DNA from 2 places in the Streptomyces sp. NPDC006798 genome. Region 1 is predicted to be linked to the other one. Evidence: riboswitches for the same ligand, from Rfam matches in the RefSeq annotation. Region 1 holds a riboswitch; the other holds the start of a gene.
What was found. A riboswitch is a leader RNA that binds a small molecule or an ion and turns the genes downstream of it on or off. The one in region 1 is predicted to bind cyclic di-AMP.
Positions count from the first base shown of each region.

Region 2: another riboswitch for cyclic di-AMP. It lies ahead of ABZ714_RS31920 (M23 family metallopeptidase); the one in region 1 lies ahead of ABZ714_RS09730 (LysM peptidoglycan-binding domain-containing M23 family metallopeptidase).

Region 1 covers NZ_JBEYIS010000011.1:9,954-17,312, reverse strand. Annotated here, with positions in the region: gene ABZ714_RS09760 (1-hydroxy-2-methyl-2-butenyl 4-diphosphate reductase) at 1-316, shown strand, start outside; gene hpnH (adenosyl-hopene transferase HpnH) at 322-1,344, shown strand; gene ABZ714_RS09750 (aspartate aminotransferase family protein) at 1,456-2,886, shown strand; gene ABZ714_RS09745 (XRE family transcriptional regulator) at 2,976-3,608, shown strand; gene ABZ714_RS09740 (DUF6126 family protein) at 3,753-3,932, shown strand; gene ABZ714_RS09735 (tyrosine-protein phosphatase) at 3,996-4,808, opposite strand; cyclic di-AMP (ydaO/yuaA leader) riboswitch at 5,276-5,435, shown strand; gene ABZ714_RS09730 (LysM peptidoglycan-binding domain-containing M23 family metallopeptidase) at 5,441-6,451, shown strand; gene ABZ714_RS09725 (SGNH/GDSL hydrolase family protein) at 6,649-7,359, shown strand, end outside.
Region 2 covers NZ_JBEYIS010000074.1:22,591-29,949, forward strand. Annotated here, with positions in the region: gene ABZ714_RS31915 (PrsW family intramembrane metalloprotease) at 1-1,218, shown strand, start outside; gene ABZ714_RS31920 (M23 family metallopeptidase) at 1,374-2,369, opposite strand; cyclic di-AMP (ydaO/yuaA leader) riboswitch at 2,381-2,527, opposite strand; gene ABZ714_RS31925 (PP2C family protein-serine/threonine phosphatase) at 2,932-4,200, opposite strand; tRNA gene ABZ714_RS31930 (tRNA-Met) at 4,397-4,470, opposite strand; gene ABZ714_RS31935 (TipAS antibiotic-recognition domain-containing protein) at 4,677-5,423, opposite strand; gene ABZ714_RS31940 (sigma-70 family RNA polymerase sigma factor) at 5,470-6,705, opposite strand; gene ABZ714_RS31945 (YciI family protein) at 7,074-7,359, opposite strand, start outside.

The DNA.
Region 1 (7,359 bases):
CAGGGCGCTGCCCGGCCGCCGGGTGCACACCGGCCCGCTGACCGGATCCGACCATGTGGTCCGGGGCCCCGAGCGGGCCGAACTGCGGGCCACCGGCGCGATCGCCGTCGACATGGAGTCGGCGGCCACCCTGCGGGGCGCGCTGGCGGCCGGGCCCCGTCCGGTTGCCGCCGTCCGGGTGGTCGTGGACGCCCCGGAGCATGAACTAGTCCGTATTGGCACGGTACGCGGTGGAATATCAGCCATCCGTGTTCTTCGTGCCGTACTTCCCGCTTTTCATGAATGGCACCGTTCTTTGTCGCTCCCCAGGAGGTGAGCCAGATGGTCATGCCGCTCCGTCAGTCCATCAGGGTCGGGACCTATCTCTTCGAACAGAAGCTCCGCCGACGGGAGAAGTTCCCCCTCATCGTCGAGTTGGAGCCGCTCTACGCCTGCAATCTCAAGTGCGAGGGCTGCGGCAAGATCCAGCACCCGGCCGGGGTGCTCAAGCAGCGGATGCCGGTCGCCCAGGCCGTCGGGGCGGTCCTGGAGTCCGGCGCCCCGATGGTCTCCATCGCGGGCGGCGAACCGCTGATGCATCCACAGATCGACGAGATCGTCCGGCAGTTGGTGGCCCGGCGGAAATACGTCTTCCTCTGCACCAACGCCGTGCTGCTGCGGAAGAAGATCGAGAAGTTCACCCCCTCCCGCTACTTCGCCTTCGCCGTGCACATCGACGGACTGCGCGAGCGGCACGACGAGTCCGTGGCCAAGGAGGGGGTGTTCGACGAGGCCGTGGCGGCGATCGAGGAGGCCAAGCGGCGCGGCTTCCGGGTCACCACCAACTCCACCTTCTTCAACACCGACACCCCGCAGACCGTGATCGAGGTACTGAACTACCTCAATGACGACCTCAAGGTCGACGAGATGATGATCTCCCCGGCCTATGCCTACGAGAAGGCGCCCGACCAGGAGCACTTCCTCGGCGTCGAACAGACCCGGGAGCTGTTCCGCAAGGCGTTCTCCGGCGGCAACCGCGCCCGCTGGCGGCTCAATCACTCCCCCCTCTTCCTCGACTTCCTCGAAGGCAAGGCGGACTTCCCCTGCACCGCCTGGGCGATCCCCAACTACTCGCTCTTCGGCTGGCAGCGGCCCTGCTATCTGATGAGCGACGGATACGTCCCCAGCTACCGCCAGCTGATCGAGGAGACCGACTGGGAGAAGTACGGCCGGGGCAAAGACCCGCGGTGCGCCAACTGCATGGCCCACTGCGGCTACGAACCCACCGCCGTGCTGGCCACCATGGGCTCCCTCAAGGAGTCGCTGCGGGCCGCCCGGGAAACCGTCACCGGCAACCGGGGCTGACCCGGCACACCCGCCCCGGGCCCCGCGCGGCCCGGGGCGCCGGGTGGCGGCGGGACCGGTGTCCGGCCCGTACACCCGCCGCCACCGCCGCCGAAAGGAGAGCCCCACCAGATGACCCAGCCGCCGCAGCACCGGACGGCCGCCGACCCCCCGCACCCGGACGGCGGCTTCGACCTGAACCGGCTGCTCGCCGAACGCGGGGGCGAGCGATACGCCCTGCACACCCGGCACCTCAACCACCAGCTGCCCCGGATGCTCCGTACCATCGGCTTCGACCGGGTCTACGAACGAGCCGAAGGCGCCTACTTCTGGGACGCCGACGGCCACGACTACCTCGATATGCTCGCGGGTTTCGGCGTGATGGGCCTCGGCCGCCACCACCCCGTCGTCCGCAAGGCCCTGCACGACGTCCTCGACGCGTCCCTGGCCGACCTCACCCGCTTCGACTGCCAGCCGCTGCCCGGACTGCTGGCCGAGCGGCTGCTCGCGTACAGCCCCCATCTCGACCGGGTGTTCTTCTCCAACAGCGGTACGGAGGCCGTGGAGACGGCCCTGAAATTCGCCCGCTACGCCACCGGCAGACCCAGGGTCCTCTACTGCGACCACGCCTTCCACGGGCTGACCACCGGCTCCCTCTCCGTCAACGGCGAGGCGGGCTTCCGCGACGGCTTCGCCCCGCTGCTCCCCGACACCGCCGTCCCCCTCGGCGACCTCGACGCCCTGGAGCGGGAGCTGCGCCGCGGCGATGTGGCCGCCCTGGTGGTGGAACCCGTCCAGGGCAAGGGGGTGTACGAGGCGCCGCCCGGCTATCTGGCGGCCGCCGCGGAACTGCTCCACCGGCACAAGGCGCTGCTGATCGCCGACGAGGTGCAGACCGGCCTCGGCCGTACCGGCGACTTCTACGCCCATCAGCACGAACCCGGGGTGGAACCCGATCTGATCTGTGTCGCCAAGGCGCTCTCCGGCGGCTACGTCCCGGTCGGCGCCACCCTCGGCAAGGACTGGATCTTCCAGAAGGTCTACTCCGCCATGGACCGGGTCCTGGTCCATTCCGCCAGCTTCGGCTCCAACGCCCAGGCCATGGCCGCCGGGCTCGCGGTGCTCTCGGTGATCGAGGACGAGAAGCTGGTGGCCCGGGCCCGGACCACCGGCGATCTGCTGCGTACCCGGCTGGCCGGGCTGGTGGACCGGTACGAGTTCCTGGCGGACGTCCGCGGCCGCGGCCTGATGACCGGGATCGAGTTCGGCCGCCCGTCGTCGCTGGCCCTGCGGGGCCGCTGGGCGATGCTGCAGACCGCCCGCAAGGGCCTCTTCGCCCAGATGGTGGTGGTACCGCTGCTGCACAAGCACCGGATTCTCACCCAGGTCTCCGGCGACCATCTGGAGGTGATCAAGCTGATTCCGCCGCTGATCATCGGCGAGCCGGAGGTGGACCGCTTCGTCACCGCCTTCACGGCGGTCATGGACGAGGCCCACAGCGGGGGCGGACTGCTCTGGGACTTCGGGAAAACCCTGGTCAAGCAGGCCATGGCACAGCGCTGACCGTCAGTTCGAAGATCATGCGTCCGGGAATTTTTTGCCTCTGGGGCAAGAAAGTTGCCTCAGAGGCATTTTCCTGGCGCAATGGACGTATGCAGAGTCCTCCCGGGGGCCACCCCCCGGACCCCCGATCCACGGCGCCCGGCGGGCCGGAAGCGCCGGAGTCGCTGCCCGACGTGGCGCCCAGGCTCCGCGATCTGCGCCGCCGGCGCGGACTGACCCTGGAGGCCGCGGCCCATCGCGCCGGGCTCTCGCCCGCGCATCTCTCCCGGCTGGAGACCGGCCGCCGCCAGCCGTCGCTGCCGATGCTGCTCGGTCTCGCCAGGATCTACGGTACGACAGTCTCCGAGCTGCTGGGGGAGTCGTCGCCGGAGCACGACCCGGTCATCAGGGCCGGGAGCCGGGAGCCGTCCCAGGCCGACGGGTGGACGTACCACCAGGTCGGCGGAGCGGGCCGGGCCATGCAGTCGCTACGGCTGATCGTGCCCTACGGCGCCCAGGGCGAGCTGGTCCGCCAGCACCCCGGCGAGGAGTGGCTCTACGTCCTCGACGGCCGGGTCCGGCTGTCGCTCGGCGACACCGCGCACGAGCTGGGCCCCGGTGACAGCGCGCACTACGACTCCCTCACCCCGCACCGGATCACCGCCGCGACCAGGGACGGAGCGGAGATGATCTTCGTCCATACGCTGCTCCAGAGCCCCGATATCTTCCATCCGCACTTCTGACGGCCCCGGGCCGGTCCGGCTCCGCCGCCCGGTCCCCGACGACCGTCAGAACCGCCCGACCGGTCCCGGTGACCGGCCGGGAACCCCTTCCGGCCGGGCCGGGAGACAGCCCCGGCCCCCGGGCCGGAGAAAGCAGAGGCCGTCATGGTCGAGAACCCCACCGCGGGCGAGGGCACGGCAGTCCCCGCCGACCGGCCCGTCCGCGAGCGGAAGGAGGAGGGCAAGTTCCCCAAGGGGATCTGGATCCGGCTCTTCGCCTATCTCGTGGCCGGACATGTCTTCGCGGGCTTCCTCTATCTCCTCTTCGAGGTCGGCGCGAAGTAGCCGTCGGGAATACGCCCCGGGCCCGTCAGGCGCCGGGGGCGTCGGGTGTCGGGGCGCCGCTGGTCAGACCGAGGTGAGCAGCCGCTCCCGCAGCCGGTCCCGGGTCTCCGGGGTCAGGCCGAGACCCCGGGACAGATACTCCTCGGTTCCGCCCCAGGCCGTGTCGATGGTGTCGAACGCGGCCCGCAGATAGGCCGGGCGCGCGTCGAACAGCGGGCTCAGCAGCTCCATCACCTCGCCGGACGTCCCGGCGGGCGCGTCGTCGGCCCGCCGGACCAGATAGCGGCGGTGCGGATCGTTGGACTTCAGATAGTCCGCCTCGATCGCCTCCCGCTCCACCCCGACCGCCAGCAGGGTCACCGCGATCGAGAGACCCGCCCGGTCCTTGCCCGCGGCGCAGTGCATCAGGGCCGGGACGCTGTCCTCGGCCAGGGTGCGCAGTACCCGGCCGTGCTCGCCGGTCCGGCCCGCGATCAGGGTCCGGTACGACTCCGTCATCCGGTCCGCCGCCCGGCCGTCCGCCAGCAGGGACCGCAGCTGGGGCAGATCGCCCCGGTGGACCACCTGCCAGAACTCGGCGCCGTCGGCGGGGTCGCTCAGCGGCAGATTGAGATTCCGTACCCCCGGCAGGGTCACGTCCGGGCCCTCGATCCGGATATCGGCCGCGTTGCGGAAGTCGAAGATCGTATGGAGGCCGAGACCGGCGAGGAAGGCGGTGTCGCTCCCGGTGGCATGGGCCAGATGGCCACTGCGGTAGAGGCGGCCGTGGCGCACCGTCCGCCCGTCGAGGGTCGGCATGCCGCCGACGTCGCGGAAGTTGCGGACCCCGGCCAGCTCGGGCTCGGTGGACGGAACCTGCGGCACCTGCTGCGTCACTGAGGGCTCCCTGTGGCGTCACTGCCGTCGGCTCGGACGCCGACGGTGGCGTGAACCCGACGATACGACATCGGTTCCCTCGGGCAATCTTCTTGTCCGACCGGGCCGGAGCGGTGCCGTCACGGTGTCCGGGCGGGGCCGGAGAGCGGCCGAGCCATCAGAGGATCGTAGGGTTCTGTCCGTATTCATGCCCAATAGGTGCTTGGTCGAACATGCCCTGTCTCATGGGGAGATGGGTGGTCGTCATGAGCAGGATCACAATCGTGACGTTGTGTGGCGGGGGGCGCCGGGCGTGACGCCCCCGGCGCTGGGGAGTTGACCCCGGGGTCTCCACGGAGGGTGACCGGCCCCGGGGTTCCCGCAAGATCGACCCCGGCCGCTCCCGTACCGCTTGGCTTGTTCCTGACGACATGGCCGGTTTAGGTTCACCGGACTCCGGACGGACCGCCGAATCCTGCCGCCGCCCGGACTTTCCTTCACCCGAACCACGTGGCAGGAGCGGGGGACCCAGGTAGTACGCCGATCCGGGCGACCGGACGGCTCGGGGTGAAGCCGTGCCCGACGGGCGCGGCCGGGCAACTCCAGCCCGAACCCGACAGCTCACCTCGCAGGCGCCGGAGAGGAATCGCGCCATGCCCGGAAAGGGTAAGCACCGCCGTCCCCGGACGACGGTCATCACACGCGGCATCGTCGCCGCCGGCACCGGCGGAGCCGCCATCGCCCTGCCCCTGATCGGGGCCACCGGCGCCCACGCCGCCGAACCCGCCGCCCCGGTGACGGCCGCCGTCGCCCCGGCCGCCCCCGCGACCCCGGCCGCCGCCGGGAAGGCCGCCACCGGAGCCACGACCTATGTCGTCGTCGCCGGTGACCATCTGTCCGGGATCGCGTTCGAGCGCGACGTCGAGGGCGGCTGGCAGCAGCTGTACGCCGACAACCGTACGGCCGTCGGCGACGACCCGTCCCTGATCCACCCCGGTCTGAAGCTCACCCTGAACGGCGGCGGCGCCGAGCGCCCGCAGTCCGGGACCGGCGACAAGCCGGCGAAGGCCGAGAAGAAGGCCGAGAAGAAGGCCGAGAAGAAGGCGGAGACCGGCAAGGCCGACCGCGCCTCCCGCGACGGCGCCCGGGCCGCCGCCCCGGCCCCCGCCGCCGAGCCCGCCCCGGCGAAGGAGGCCGCCCCGGCCCCGGCCGCCGAGCCCGCCGCCGCGGAGCCCGCCCCCGAGTCCGCCCCGGCCACGGGCGGCTGGTCCGCCCCGGTCGACGGCGCCGTCAGCACCCCGTACCGCGCCTCCGGCGCCATGTGGTCCAGCGGCTACCACACCGGTGTCGACTTCGCGGTGCCCACCGGGACCAGCATCAAGTCCATCGGCCCCGGCACCGTCGTCTCCGCCGGCTGGGCCGGTGCGTACGGCAACGAGGTCGTCATCCAGCACACCGACGGCACCTACTCGCAGTACGCCCATCTCTCCTCCCTCTCCGTCGCCGCCGGCCAGACCGTCAGCGGCGGACAGCAGATCGGCCTCGCCGGTTCGACCGGCAACTCCAGCGGCCCGCATCTGCACCTGGAGGTCCGTACCGGACCGGGCTACGGCTCCGACATCGACCCCGTCGCCCATCTGCGGAGCCACGGCGTCGACCTCTGAGCCCGCTGAGCGCGCCGGGCCCGGCTCGACCTGCTGAGCCCGTCGGGCGGGCCGAGCCCGCCGAACTCGCGTCCCCCACGACACCCCTGTCGTGGGGGACGCGGTGTATTCCCGGCCGGTCGCGGGATCACGGTGTGATAGATCACGGCCCGTCAACCCCTCCCTACGGTCGCGTAGGTCACATCCGGGAGGGGAGGATGGTTGCCGTGGGAGACGATTCGAGCACAGTGATGACCGGCGGGATCGGGTCGTACGCGGCGATCGGTGACAGCTTCACCGAGGGCGTGGGGGACCCGGGACCCGATGGAACCTACGTCGGCTGGGCGGACCGCTTCGCGGTACTGCTCGCCGACCGCGTACCGGAAGGCACCTTCCGGTACGCCAATCTGGCCGTACGCGGCCGGCTCCTCGACCAGATCGTGGCGGAGCAGGTGCCCAGGGCGCGGGCGCTCGCCCCGGACCTGGTGTCGTTCTGCGCCGGGGGCAACGACATCATCCGCCCGGGCAGCGACCCGGACGACGTGGCGGAGCGGTTCGAGCGGGCCGTCGCCGAACTGACCGGGGCCGTCGGCACCGTCATGGTCACCACCGGCTTCGACACCCGTGACATTCCGGTACTGCGCCATCTGCGCGGCAAGATCGCCACCTATACGGCCCATGTCCGGGCCATCGCCGACCGCTACGACTGCCCGGTGCTGGACCTGTGGTCGCTCCGGTCCGTACAGGACCGCCGGGCCTGGGACCCCGACCGGCTCCATCTGTCGCCGGAGGGGCATACCCGGGTCGCCCTGCGGGCGGGTCAGGTGCTCGGGCTCGACATCCCGGCCGACCCCGACCAGCCGTGGCCGCCGACTCCGCTGCGGGGCACGCTGGAGGTACGGCGCGACGACATCCAGTGGGCGCGCGAG
Region 2 (7,359 bases), on a different contig from region 1:
CGGGTCTCCCGGATCTGGCGCAGCAAGGCGATCCGGGCCGGGATACTGATCCTGCTGCTGGCCCTGTGCGCGCTGGTGATCCTGGCGATAGTCCGGGAGCAGACCGGTTCCGAGGGCTTCCTGGTCGGCCTCGGTCTCGCCACCCTGCCCGTGCCCCTTCTGCTGGCGGCCTTCCGCTGGCTGGGCCGGGTCGAGCCCCGGCCCTGGCGGAACCTCGCCTTCGCCTTCGCCTGGGGCGCCTTCGCCGCGGCACTGGTCTCGATCCTGGCCAACACCTTCGCGATCCAGTGGATCGCCACCGCCACCGCGGATCCGACGAGCGCCGACAATCTGGGCGCGACCCTGGTCGCCCCGGTGGTCGAGGAGACCGCCAAGGCCGCCGCGCTCTTCCTGCTCTTCTTCTTCCGGCGGCGGCACTTCACCGGTCTGGTCGACGGTGTGGTGTTCGCCGGTTTCACCGCGACCGGCTTCGCCTTCACCGAGAACATCCTCTATCTCGGGACGGCCTTCGACGAGGAGCAGTCGGCGGGCGGCTCGGGTATCGCCTCGGCGGCGGCGACGTTCTTCGTACGGGTCGTCATGTCGCCGTTCGCGCATCCCCTCTTCACCGTGCTCACCGGTCTCGGACTGGGCTTCGCGGCGATGGCGGCCCGACGGCACCGGCTGCGCCGGTTCGTCCTGCCCGTGCTGGGGCTGCTGCTGTCGATGGCGATGCACGCGCTCTGGAACGGTTCGGCGTCCTACCTCGGCCCGTTCGGCTTCTATCTGGTCTACGGGATGTTCATGGTCCCGGCCTTCGCGCTGCTGACCTGGCTGACGATCTGGTCCCGGCAGCGGGAGCTGCGGACGATCTCGGTGGCGCTGCCGCCGTACGCCGCGGCGGGCTGGCTGGCGCCCGCCGAACCCGCCGCGCTGTCGTCGATGCGGGCCAGGTCCGAAGCCCGGTCGTTCGCCCGCCGGGCCGGGGGGCCGACCGCCGCGCACGCGGTGTCGGAGTACGTACGGTTCGCGACGTCACTGGCCTTTCTGCGCGACCGGGCGTCGCGCGGGGCCGCCGACCCGGACTTCGTGGCGAGGGAGCAGGAGTTGCTGCACCACATGTGGAACCGGAAGGCGGTGGCGGGACCGGCGCTCACCTACGGCGCCCGGGCGGCGGGCGCGGTGCGGGTGCCGCCGCCGTACCGCGACTACGAGGGGTACAACCCGTACCGCGTCTGACCCGTACGGCGTTCCGCGCCCGAACCCGGCCGCCCCGAACCCGGCCGCCCCGGACATTCCGCCCCGGACATGCGGAAACCGGCAGCTCCGACGTCGGGGGGTGATGCGTCGGAACTGCCGGTGGTCCACGAGAGAAGCGGGCCGCGGGGGTTTGCCTAGACCGGAACGCCCTTGCTGCGCAGCCAGGCCAGGGGGTCGATCACCGAGCCGCCGGGCGTCCTGACCTCCAGGTGGAGGTGGTCGCCGGTGACATTGCCGGTGGCGCCGACCCGGCCGATCATGTCGCCCGCGGCGACCTTCTGGCCGACGCTGACGTTGATCGACGACTGGTGGGCGTACATCACCTCGGTGCCGTCGTTCAGTTGGAGGATGGTCTGGAGGCCGTACGCGCCCGCCATGCCGGCGGACTTGATGGTGCCCGCGCCGACGGCCTTGGTCGGGGTGCCCGCCGAGGCGGCGAAGTCGACACCGGTGTGCTGACCGGAGGACCACATCGAGCCGGACTGGCCGTAGACCGAGGTGATCCGGTAGTTGGAGGTAGGGGGCGAGAAGCTCTTCGCCAGCTTGGCGAGCCGCTCGGCCTCCGCCTTCTTCTTGGCTTCCTCGGCGGCCTTCTTCTTCGCCTCGTCCGCCTTCTTCTTGGCGTCGGTGGCGGCCTGCTTCGCGTCCTCGGCCGCCTGTTCGGCGGCGGCCTTCTCGGCGGCGGCGCGGCGCTCCGCGTCGGCGGTGGCCTGCTGCTGCTCGGCCTGCTGGAGGATCCGGGAGCGCAGGGCGTCACCGGCGGCCGCGTCGGCCTCCTCGGCCTGGGCACCGGGGGCGCCCATGGTGGCGAGGCCGACCGGGGCGGGGCCCTCCTCGTCGCCGCCGAGCCCGTCGGGCAGGGAGATGGTGATCGGGGCCTTGTCCTGCGCGGTGGCGATGCCGCCCGCGCCGACCGCGGCGATGACACCGACACCGAGGACGGTGGAGCTGCGGGCGAAGGCCCGGCGCTGCTGGCGCAGTACGCGGTGCTTGCCGCGGTTGGAACCGATGGTCTCGGCGCTCGGGTTCCACTCGTCGGTGGAACGCTCGGGACCGCCGTCCTCACGGAAGCCGGAGTGCGAGTACCCGGGCCCGGCGGGGGCTTGCGGGGCAGGGGTGTTGGACGCCACTGAGGCGTGCTCCTTTCCTTCCTTCTCGCCTACCGGGTTAGCTGACGGGTTCGGAGCAGGAAGGTCTCCTACGCGTGACTCCGCAGGCTGCGGAGTCACCCGATTCACCCCAAGAAGTGGTTCCCCGGTTCCCTTGCGGGATTCGGCGCATGAGCACGGAGCCGCCCTGACGGCGGCTGGGACGACCGCGCTGCGTTATCGAACGTTAATAGACACCGGGAATGTTTTCCAAGCTGTTCCTGATGATCGTTAAACCCATCTGGTGGATCAACCGGGACAGAAGCTCGCCAAATCGGGCGAGCCGACCGGCAAAACGGGTCCCTGACGCCCCGTCGGGGCGCTCGCGGCCACTGACGGACCGTCAATTGATATATGCAGAGCGACGACTCGGTTACTCTCGGTCGATAAATGGGCTGTGCAATGGCACATAGGCGCCGACACCCGGCGAAGGGTTGGTCAAGTCTTTATCCAAGAGCCCGGAGCGCCGCCTGTCCCGGCGCCGGACGGACCCTCGGCGGGGTTCGGCCACCGGGGCCGGAAGCCGGCCTACGGGATCCGGAGATCAGCCGTCCTCGGGGGTCCCGGGGGTCGGGGATCCGGAGGCCGCGGACCCGGAAGCCCCAGATCCGGAGGCCGGGGTATCGGAAGCCGGGGCATCCGCAGACGGGGTATCGGAAGCCGGAGTACCGGAGACCGCACGCCCGGAGAACTCAGGTCCCGTGACCAAGGGCCCCGTGACCGCCAGCAGCGCCATGTCGTCCGTGGATCCGCCGCCCGTGTGCCGTCGTACGTCGTCGACCAGCGCGTCCAGCAGCTCCCCCGGCCCCGGGAACACCCGGCCCCCGAGCCGCTCCCCCGGGTCGTAGAAGGCCCCCGCCGGGTTCCGCGCCTCGGAGAGCCCGTCCGTGTACAGCAGCAGGGTCGAGCCGGCCGGCATCGGATGGGTCTCGGTCCGCCCCGGCCACTCCCCCAGCTCCCGCATCCCCAGCGGCAGGGCCGCGTCGTCCGGCGGCAGGAACCGGGCCCGGCCGTCGCCCCGCAGCAGCAGCGGTTCGGGGTGCCCCCGGTTGAGCAGCCGTACGACCCCGGCCCCGTGCGGGATCTCCGCGATCACGGCAGTCGCGAAGCCCTCGTAGCGGGCCGTGTTCTCCTCGGTGTCGCCGCCCCTGCGCAGCCCCTCCCGGACCAGGGCCTGCTCCAGCCGGGCGGCGACCTCCTCCAGCGTCGGCTCCCGTTCGGCCGCCTCGCGGAAGGCGCCGATCAGGACGGCCACGGCCTCGACCGCGCCCAGGCCCTTGCCCCGGACGTCGCCGACCACCAGCCGCACCCCGTGCCGGGTCTCCTGGACGGCGAAGAGGTCGCCGCCGATGAAGGCGTCGGCGAGGGCGGCCTCGTACCGGGCGGCGACCCGTAGCCCGCCGATCTCCTCGGCGGGTGTGGGCAGCACGGCGCGCTGCGCGGTCTCGGCGATCACCCGGGCGGAGGCGAGCCGCTGCTGGCTCCGGGTGATGACCCGGTTGATGAAGAGGGCCAGCGCCGAGACGGTGATCACGGTGGTCAGCTCGGTATACGCCTGGGTCTCGTCGAGCAGGCTGTTGTAGAAGTCGAGGGCCAGTTCGGTCAGTACGGCGAAGATCCCGGTCGCCAGGGTGACGGAGAAGGAGAAGAAGGGCGCGGCGAGCAGCGGGGCGGCCGTGAACATCGGGGCGGCGGTGAACTTCGACGGGGTCGAGAGGTCGAAGACCACACCCACGATGATCATCAGCGACGGCAGCATCCGGGCGAGTCGCCGGGCACCACCGGACAGGTTCGGTTGTTCTTCCTCCGCCACGGATGCTCTCCTCCCCCCTCAGCGTCCCGGCCGGACGGGCGGAGGGCGACCCGCGGAGGGCCGGACGGGGGACGACGTGGGAACAGCCGGGGGGCGACCGGGGGTCGGCCGGGCAACGGCGGACCGAACGGCGACTGGCAGGGGGTACGACAACGGCCCGGTGTTCCTGTTACGGAACACCGGGCCGTGTCTTCAGTAGCGGGGACAGGATTTGAACCTGCGACCTCTGGGTTATGAGCCCAGCGAGCTACCGAGCTGCTCCACCCCGCGTCGTTGAACACAACCTTACGCCATCCGGAGCACCACCGACGACCATTTCCGCCCCCGCGGCCTCATCGGTTTCGCGAATCCCGCCGACCACGCCCGACATAATCGCTTTTCATTCGTTTTAACCCGGCTCTGTCGCCTTCGCGGTCCTCGCCGTCCTCGCCGGACCGGCGGATTCCCGTTGGCCCCGCCGGTCCCCCGAGCCCGCCTCAGTCGGTCAGCTGACGGTCCGCGTAGATCCGCATCGCGTCCCGGACGAAGGCGGCCGTCCCCTCCCCGTACTTGTCGTAGTTCTTCCCGAACCGCGGGTCCGCCGCGAACATCTCGCCGAGCCCGGCGAAGTGGCTCTTCGACGGGGGCCGGACCGCCGACTGCCAGGCGTACATCCGCCGGGTGATCTCCTGCGCCCGCTCGTCGCCGGGCCCGGCGCCCTCCTGGCAGGCGCGCCCGTAGTGCCGGGCGATCGTCTCGTGCTCCACCAGCCGCGCCCGCCGCTCTTCCTCGCCGAGCGCCGACCACCACCGCCGGCCGTCGCGCCAGGCGTCGGCGCCCCAGCGTTCGGTGACCTCCTTCTCGTACCGCTTGTCGTCGAATCCGTCGAGCACGTCCTCGGCCATCACTTCTTCCCCTCGTTCGGTCTTCAGCAGGGTGGTCCGCACCGAGGCGATCCGGCGCGCGAGCCGGTCCCGTTCCAGTTCCAGCAGCTCCAGATGGGCCCGGAGCGCGGCGGCCGGGTCGCTCCGGCCCGCCAGGACCCCGGCGATCGCGGGCAGCCCGAGCCCCAGCTCGCGCAGGAGCAGGATCCGCTGGAGCCTGATCAGCTCGTCCGGCCCGTAGTAGCGGTAGCCGTTCGACCCGATCCGCCGGGGCTCCAGCAGTCCGATGTCCGCGTAGTGCCGCAGGGTGCGGCTGGTCGTCCCGGCGCGCCGGGCGACTTCCTGGATCGACCACTCCATGACCTGAACGGTAGAAGTTGACGTTACGTAAAGGTCAAGCCCGGCATCAGCCGACGATTCGGGCGGCCCGGCGGCGGAGGTAGTCGGCCTCCGGTCCGCTGAGGGTGGCCTCGGCGGCCCGTTCGTACGCCGCCCTGGCCTCGGCGGGCCGTCCGGCCTCCTCCAGCAGATGGGCCCGTACGGCGTCGAGCCGGTGGTGGCCCGCCAGCCGGTCCGCCAGCCGGTCGGCCTCCGCGAGCCCGGCCTCGGGCCCGCGGACCCGGGCGACGGCGACGGTCCGCCCCAGCTCGGCCATGGGTTCGGGGGCGATCGCCACCAGCAGGTCGTACAGGGCGAGGATCTGCGGCCAGTCGGTCTCCTCGGGCCGCCCGGCCTCGTCGTGCAGGGCCGCGACGGCGGCCTGGAGCTGGTAGACCCCGGCCGGGCCCTGGCCCAGCGCCTCCTCGACCAGCGCCGTGCCCTCGGCGACGGCGGTTCGGTCCCAGAGCGTGCGGTCCTGCTCGTCCAGCGGGATCAGCTCGCCGTCCGGGCCGCTGCGGGCCGGGCCGCGCGCCTCGGTGAGCAGCATCAGCGCCAGCAGTCCGGTGACCGCGCCCTCGCGGGGCAGCAGCAGCCGGACCCGGCGGGTCAGCCGGATCGCCTCCCGGGCCAGGTCGGCGCGGTGGAGCCGGTCGCCGGACGAGGCCGTGTACCCCTCGTTGAAGATCAGATACAGCACTTCGAGTACGGCGGCGAGCCGCCGGTCGCGGTCCTGCGGTCCCGGCGGGACGAACGGCACGCCCCGCACCTTCTGCTTCGCCCGGCTGATCCGCTGGGCCATCGTCGCCTCGGGCACCAGATGGGCGCGGGCGATCTCGGCGGTGGTCAGCCCGCCGACGGCGCGCAGGGTGAGGGCGATCTGCGCGGCGGGCGTCAGCCCGGGATGGCAGCAGAGGAAGAGGAGGGTGAGGGTGTCGTCGTCGGAGGGGGCGCGGTCCTCACCGGGCGCGGGGGCGGTACGGGTGTCGCGGGGCGCGAGGTGCGCGGCGTTCTCCTCCCGGCGGCGGCGCGCCTCGTCGGCGCGGAGCAGATCGACGAGGCGGCGGGCGGCGACCCGGATGAGCCAGCCCCGGGGGTTGGCGGGGACACCCTCGGCGGGCCACTGGCGGGCGGCGGCGATCAGGGCCTCCTGGACGGAGTCCTCGGCCTGGTCGAAGTGTCCGTAGCGGCGGACGAGCGCGCCGAGCACCTGCGGCGCGTGCAGCCGCAGCAGCTCCTCGACGACGGGATCGGCGTCTGCCACGGCGGCGGTTTCCCCGTCGGCGCCGGCATCGATAGGGGTGTGCGTACGGCTACGGCTCATGCCGCAGTACGTATCACGGGCCCGTCGGCGGGGGCGGGGCGCAGGGTCCGGGGTGGTACGGGACCGGGTGCTCGGGCCCCGGCGATACTGCGCTTACGGCGCGTACAGCACTTACGGCGCTGACGGTCCGGGTCTCCGGCGGCCGGTGCGGCCCGGGGTCTCGTCCTCGGGCCCACCGGCCCGGGGCTCGGCGGACACCGGAGTTCATCGGTGTCCCCGTCGCCCCGGGCTCCCGGCCTGGTCGCATCCGGCCCGATCCGGTTCAGTTCGGTTCGGCCGGGCGTGGCGTACCGGTGCGGTGTCCGGGGTCAGGCCTCCGGCGCTTCCTGGATGGGCTGGATGATGATCGGCGAGGGCGTGCTGCCCTCGGGGATCGGACACGCGACGACCCGTGCGGCGATCTCGGTCACCCGGTCGAGGCTGGCGCAGTCCAGCACCCAGTACCCGGCCAGGATCTCCTTGGTCTCGCTGTACGGACCGTCGGTGACGACCGGCTTGCCGTCCGGGCCCGCCAGGACGTAACGGGCGCGGGCGGGCTCGGCCAGTCCGTTGCCGTCGAGCAGCTCACCGGTCTCGGCGAGATCGTCGTTGATG